2 linked regions of the Plantactinospora sp. BC1 genome follow. The protein of the gene in region 2 interacts with the protein of the main gene of each other region in a pairwise test. Links are inferred from orthologs where the notes say so. Each region holds a gene or a part of one and is shown on either strand. Other genes may lie near its edges. The genes, in order: secA and secG.

What was found.
Region 1: the proteins of secG (region 2) and secA interact in binary tests that used the Escherichia coli proteins (3 or more experiments, as listed by UniProt). The link is inferred for Plantactinospora sp. BC1 from one-to-one orthologs.

Annotation. Positions count from the first base shown.
Region 1 is NZ_CP028158.1:3,188,074-3,191,770, forward strand. The notes cover bases 314-3,697. They hold secA (preprotein translocase subunit SecA), read right to left. Parts: upstream 3,373-3,697; coding sequence 514-3,372; downstream 314-513. Other genes in these bases: C6361_RS39200 (Rv3235 family protein), read left to right, coding at 314-368; C6361_RS13725 (GNAT family N-acetyltransferase), read left to right, coding at 3,544-3,697. In the rest of the region: more of C6361_RS39200, read left to right, coding at 15-313. UniProt on the Escherichia coli protein: Required for protein export, interacts with the SecYEG preprotein conducting channel.
Region 2 is NZ_CP028158.1:5,611,790-5,614,799, reverse strand. Bases 314-3,010 are described here. They hold secG (preprotein translocase subunit SecG), read right to left. Parts: upstream 1,941-3,010; coding sequence 1,686-1,940; downstream 314-1,685. Other genes in these bases: pgk (phosphoglycerate kinase), read right to left, coding at 2,789-3,010; tpiA (triose-phosphate isomerase), read right to left, coding at 1,992-2,756; pgl (6-phosphogluconolactonase), read left to right, coding at 347-1,111; C6361_RS24585 (glucose-6-phosphate dehydrogenase assembly protein OpcA), read left to right, coding at 314-350. Also shown: more of C6361_RS24585, read left to right, coding at 1-313. UniProt on the Escherichia coli protein: Subunit of the protein translocation channel SecYEG. Overexpression of some hybrid proteins has been thought to jam the protein secretion apparatus resulting in cell death; while this may be true it also results in FtsH-mediated degradation of SecY.

The sequences.
Region 1 (3,697 bases), 2.4 Mb from region 2 along the record:
CGGTCCCGGAGGCGGTGGCCGGCGCGACCCCCGAGGCGAAGCGGGCGGCGAAGCGGTTCCTGGACACCTGCCTGGAGATCGTCAACGGCTACCGACCGGCCGGGCACGTGCGCGCGCTGGCCAGCCCCACCGACGCGGCCGGCATGGTCGCGCAACTCGCCTCCGCCACGGGCCGGGTCTCCGGCCGGCGCCGGCCCGGACAACCGGTCCGCACCGTGCGGCTGCGCCGGCTGAGGGTCTGTGAACCCCGGCCCGGAGTCGTCGAGGCGGCCGCCGCGGTCGGGGTCGCCGGGCGTACCTGGGCGATGGCGTTCCGGATCGAGCGGCGCCGGGGAAGCTGGGTCGGTACCTCGGTGGCCCTGCTCTGACCGGCCGCGGCCGCCGCGCTCGGTCGGGCCCGGCCGGCGCACCTCCCGCCGGACCGTCCAAGCCACCGGTGCCGTGCCTGACACAGCGGTGCCCCCGACCGCCGAGCGACGGTCGGGGGCATCGGACGATCAGGCGCGTGGGCGATCAGGCGCCGCCGGGCGCTCCATGGCAGCGCTTGTACTTCCGGCCCGACCCACAGGGGCAGGGCGCGTTCCGGGACGGGGCGTTGGCGCCGACCGTCTGGCCCTGAGCGGGCCGGCGGGACGCCGCGGGCGGGGGCGGGCCGCCCACACCGAGCGCCGGTGCCTGCGGACGCTCGACCGCCACCCCGCCGGTCGCCGGAGCCTCGCCGTCGATGGTCGGTGCGGAGTACTGGAGACCCTGGGTCCGGGGTGCCCGGCCCAGGCCCTTGGCCCGGATCTCCACGGGCGAGTCCGTCGGCACCTGCATCGGGGCCGGCCCGGCGTCGGCCTCGGCCGGAGCCGGCTTCGCCTCCTCGACCTGGACCTCCAGGTTGTAGAGGAAGCCGACCGTCTCCTCCTTGATCCCGTCCATCATCGTGGCGAACATGTCGAAGCCCTCGCGCTGGTATTCCACCACCGGGTCACGCTGGGCGTAGGCCCGCAGGCTGATGCCCTCCTGGAGGTAGTCCATCTCGTAGAGGTGCTCGCGCCACTTGCGGTCGATGACCTGGAGCAGCACCATCCGCTCCAACTGCCGCATCGCCTCGCTGCCGAGTTCCTCCTCGCGCCGCTGGTACGCCGCGAAGGCGTCCTGCTTGAGCTGCTCGAGCAGGAAGTCGGCGTCCAGGCTGGTCCGCTCGCCGCCGGACTCCTCGACGATGTCGTCGATGGTGACACCGATCGGGTAGAGCTGCTTGAGGCTGGCCCAGAGCTGGTCGAGATCCCAGTCCTCGGCGTAGCCGTCCGAGGTCGCGCCGGTGACGTACGCGGTGACCACGTCGTCGATCATGTGCCTGATCTGGTCGTTCAGGTCCTCGCCGTCGAGCACCCGCTTGCGCTCGGCGTAGACCACCTGGCGCTGCTTGTTCATCACCTCGTCGTACTTGAGGACGTTCTTGCGGATCTCGGCGTTCTGGCCCTCGATCTGGGCCTGGGCGCTCTTGATCTGCCGGGTCACCATCTTGGACTCGATGGGGACGTCCTCCGGGATGTTGAACCGCTCCATCACGGCCTCGACCGCGCCGGCCCGGAACCGCTTCATCAGCTCGTCCTGGAGCGAGAGGTAGAACCGGGACTCGCCGGGGTCACCCTGCCGGCCGGACCGACCGCGTAGCTGGTTGTCGATCCGCCGCGACTCGTGCCGTTCGGTGCCGAGGACGTAGAGGCCGCCGACCGAGGAGACCTCCTCGGCCTCGGCGTCGCAGGCCTCCTTCCAGCGCGGAAGGATCTCTTCGAGCGCCTTGGCGTAGTCGTCGCCGTGCTCGACCGGGTCCAGGCCGCGCTGCCGCAGCTCGGTGTTGGCCAGGTATTCCGGGTTGCCGCCGAGCAGGATGTCGGTACCCCGGCCGGCCATGTTGGTGGCCACCGTGACTCCGCCCTTGCGCCCGGCCTGGGCGATGATCTCCGCCTCCTTGGCGTGGAACTTCGCGTTCAGGACGGCGTGCGGGATGCCCCGGCGGCGCAGGAGCTGGGAGAGCACCTCGGAGTTCTCCACCGAGACCGTGCCGACCAGCACCGGCTGGCCGAGGGCGTGCCGCTCGGCGATGTCCTCGACGACCGCGTTGAACTTGGCCCGCTCGGTCTTGTAGATCACGTCGGGCCGGTCGATCCGGACCATCGGGCGGTGCGTCGGGATGGTGACCACGCCGACCTTGTAGACCTTGTTGAACTCGCCCGCCTCGGTCTGGGCGGTACCGGTCATGCCGGAGAGCTTGTTGTAGAGCCGGAAGTAGTTCTGCAGGGTGATCGTGGCAAGAGTCTGGTTCTCCTGCTTGATCTCCACGCCTTCCTTGGCCTCGATCGCCTGGTGCATGCCCTCGTTGTAGCGGCGGCCGTGCAGGATCCGGCCGGTGAACTCGTCGACGATCAGGACCTCGCCCTCGTTGACGATGTAGTCCTTGTCGCGCTTGTAGAGCTCCTTGGCCTTGATCGCGTTGTTCAGGTAGCCGACCAGCGGGGTGTTCACCGACTCGTAGAGGTTGTCGATGCCGAGCCGGTCCTCCACCTTGGCGACGCCGCGCTCGGTCACCGCGATGGTCCGCTTGGCGTAGTCGACCTCGTAGTCGCCCTCGCCGTCCTTGCCGGGCTGGAGCCGGGCCACCACCCCGGCGAACTCCGAGTACCACCGGGCGGAGTGCTCGGCCGGGCCGGAGATGATCAGCGGGGTCCGGGCCTCGTCGATCAGGATCGAGTCGACCTCGTCGACGATCGCGAAGTTGTGCCCGCGCTGGACCAGGTCCTCCTTGCTCCAGGCCATGTTGTCCCGGAGGTAGTCGAACCCGAACTCGTTGTTGGTGCCGTAGGTGATGTCGGCCTCGTACGCGGCCCGGTGCTCGGCGGCCGGCCGGTTCGGCAGGATCACCCCGACGGTCAGGCCGAGGAACTCGTGCACCCGGCCCATCCAGGCCGCGTCCCGCTCGGCGAGGTAGTCGTTCACCGTGACGATGTGCACGCCCTTGCCGGAGAGCGCGTTGAGGTAGGCCGGCAGCACCGAGGTCAGGGTCTTGCCCTCACCGGTCTTCATCTCGGCGATGTTGCCGAAGTGCAGGGCCGCGCCGCCCATGATCTGCACGTCGTAGTGCCGCTGGCCGAGCACCCGCGACGCCGCCTCGCGCACCGTGGCGAACGCCTCGGGCAGCAGGTCGTCGAGGGTCTCGCCGTCGGCCAGCCGCTCCCGGAACTGGTCGGTGAGCGCCCGCAGCTCCTCGTCGGTGAGGTTGACGTAGTCGTCCTCGATCGAGTTGACGGCGTTGGCGATCGCCTTGAGGCGGCGCACCATGCGCCCCTCGCCCGCGCGTAGGACCTTTTCCAGAATCGACACGGATCAACGCTCCCCTAGACAGTCTGCCGAACCATCGTAGGCGCATCACCGGCCCGATCGTCAGTCGCGCCGCCCCTCCCGTTCAGCGAACCGGACATTCTGTCCGATAGTAGCCTTGAGGGCCGGTAAATCCGGTTACGCCCAGGGCGAACCCTCCGGCACGATGGCCCGATGAACCAGAACAGCAGGCCGGACGGGGTCGAGATCGTCGAGGCGGGGCTGCTGCTCCGGCCCTGGCGGGCCGAGGACGTCGAGGACGTACACCGGGCGTGCCAGGATCCGGCCATCCAGCGCTGGACCGCCGTGCCGAGCCCGTACCGGCTGG
Region 2 (3,010 bases):
TCGGCTGGTTGAAGGCCCGGCTGGGTCTGCACCCGCACTGGGAGCACACCAGCGAGTTCCCCCGGATGCGCTCGGTGGAACTGCGCTGCGCCAACGGCGACGAGCTGGTGCTGACCCGGGACGACAACCAGGCGACGTTCCGGCGTACCGGGCAGGCCGACCGGCAACTGCCGCTGGTACGCCGCCCGCTCGGCGACGAACTCGCCGAGGAGCTGCGCCGGCTCGACCCGGACCAGATCTACGCCGAGGCGCTGGGTGCCGTCGCCGGGGTGGCCCGGCTGGACCGGCGGCCGGCCCAGCGGGTGCACGTCTGGAAGGACCCGACGAAGCAGCCGCAGGGTGTCGCGTGACCGAGACAACGGTGGTGGTGCACGCCGACCCGGACCTGCTCGCCCAGGCGGTCGCGGCCCGGCTGCTGGTCAGGATCATCGACGCCCAGGCGGAGCGGGGCGAGGCGAGCGTGGTACTGACCGGGGGCCGGATCGCGGCGGCGGTGCACCGGGCGGTACGCGACCTGCCGGCCCGGGACGCGGTCGACTGGTCCCGGGTCGACGTCTGGTGGGGTGACGAACGGTTCCTGCCGGCCGGGGACCCGGAGCGGAACGAGACCCAGGCCCGGGAGGCGCTGCTCGACGCGCTGCCGCAGGTCCGGGTGCATCCGATGCCCGCCTCGGACGGTCCGGACGGTGCCGACCCGGAGGCGGCGGCGGCCCGGTACGCGGCCGAACTCGCCGCGGCCGCCGGCCCGGGTACGGCCGCGCTGCCCTACTTCGACGTACTGATGCTCGGGGTCGGCGAGGACGGGCACGTCGCCTCGCTCTTCCCCGAGCATCCGGTCGGCTACGAGAGCCGGCCGGTGAGCGCGGTCCGGGGCAGCCCGAAGCCGCCACCGGTGCGGATCACGCTGACCCGGGGGGCCATCAACACCGCCGAGGACGTCTGGCTGATCGCCAGCGGCAGCGGCAAGGCCCGGGCGGTCGGCATGGCGCTGGGCGGTGCCGGGCCGGTCCAGGTGCCGGCGGCCGGGGTGACCGGGGTGCAGCGGACCCGGTGGCTGTTGGACCGGGCGGCGGCGGCCGAGGTGAAGCCGAGGTTCCGCAGCCTCCGCTGATCGTTCCGCAGCCTCCGCAGACCGTTCCGTAGCCTCCGCTGACCCGGCGGGTCGCCCGCCAACGTCAGGAGGCTGGCCCGGTCACACCCGACCGATGAGCCGGGCCGGTGTCGTCACGGCCCGGATTGGGTCGGGTCTCGCCCCGGCGGGCCCGCAACGCGGCCAGCGCCTCGGCGAGGATCGCCTCGGCGTCCGCCTCGCTGCGCCGCTCCTTCACGTACGCCAGGTGCGACTTGTACGGCTCCGTCCGCTGCCGCCCCGGCGGATTGTGCACGTCCTGCCCGGCCGGCTGCCCGCAGTGCGGACAGTCCCAGATCTCCGGGATCTCGGCCTCGGCCGCCAACAGGATCTCCAGCATGTGCCCGTTGCCGCACCAGTAGGTGACCGGACGGCGGGGGGCGGGTTCGCATCGCTCGGTCGGCCGGGCCGGGCCGGCACCGACTCGGCTGCCACGAATGGCACTGCCAGGGGGCACGGCTGCTCGCTCCGTTCGTCAGAGGGGGGTCCCGAGGGGATATGACAAACTGCGCGCGGCCCACGTTAGCGGACCGCGCGCAGTTTGTACGCCCTGTTGTCAGGTGGTCTCGGCGAGACGCAGCCAGAGGCCGAGGCCGACGATGCAGGCGAACCAGACAAGACCCACCAGAACGGTGTATCGGTCGAGGTTCTTCTCGGCCACCGAGGAGCCGGCCAGGCTGGAGCTGACCCCTCCGCCGAACATGCTCGACATCCCGCCGCCCTTGCCCCGGTGCAGCAGGATCAGCAAGGTGAGCAGCACGCTCGTGATCACCAGCAACACGATCAACGTGTATGCGAACCAGATCGGCATGGTAGGGGTCAGTCCTCTCAGCTACGCGGGGCTCGTCAAGGATAGCGACCGTCAGCGGGCGATGTGCTCCGGGAACCGACAGATCTGCGCGAACTCCTCGGCGTCCAGGCTCGCCCCGCCGACCAGTGCGCCGTCCACGTCGGGCTGCGCCATGATCGCGGCGATGTTGGCCGCCTTCACCGACCCGCCGTAGAGCACCCGGACCTGGTCGGCGGTCTCCTGACCGTGCAGCTCGGCGATCCGCTGCCGGATCGCGCCGCAGACCTCCTGGGCATTCTCCGGGGTCGCCGTCTTGCCGGTGCCGATCGCCCAGACCGGCTCGTACGCCACGACCACCTTGGCCACCTGCTCGGCGGTCAACCCGGCCAGCGAGCCGTCGAGCTGGTCGCGCACGTACGCCACCTGCCCGTCCTGCTCGCGGATGTCCAGGCCCTCGCCGACGCAGACGATCGGGGTCAACCCGTTCTCCAGCGCCGCCTTCGCCTTGGCGTTGACCAGCGCGTCGTCCTCGTGGTGGTACGTCCGCCGCTCGGAGTGCCCGACGACCACGTAGGTGCAGCCGAGCGCGGTCAGCAGCGCACCCGAGATCTCCCCGGTGTACGCCCCGCCCTTGTGCGGCGAGATGTCCTGCGCGCCGTACCCGATCAGCAGCTTGTCGCCGTCGACCAGGGTCTGCACCGTCCGCAGGTCCGTGTACGGCGGCAGCACCACCGTCTCCACGTCGGTCAACTGCTTCTCGTTGAGGCTCGCGGCGAGCTTCTGGATCAGCAGGTTCGCTTCCCGGTGGTTGAGGTTCATCTTCCAGTTGCCGGCCATCAGCGGCCGGCGGGCGGGTGCGGGGGTGGCCACTACTGCTCCAGAGCGACGATGCCGGGGAGGGCCTTGCCCTCCAGGTATTCCAGCGAGGCTCCCCCGCCGGTCGAGATGTGCCCGAACGACGACTCGTCCAGACCGAGCGCGCGGACGGCCGCGGCCGAGTCACCGCCACCGACCACCGTGAAGCCCTTCACGTGGCTGATCGCCTCGGCGACGCCCCGGGTACCGGCGGCGAACGGGGCCAGCTCGAAGAC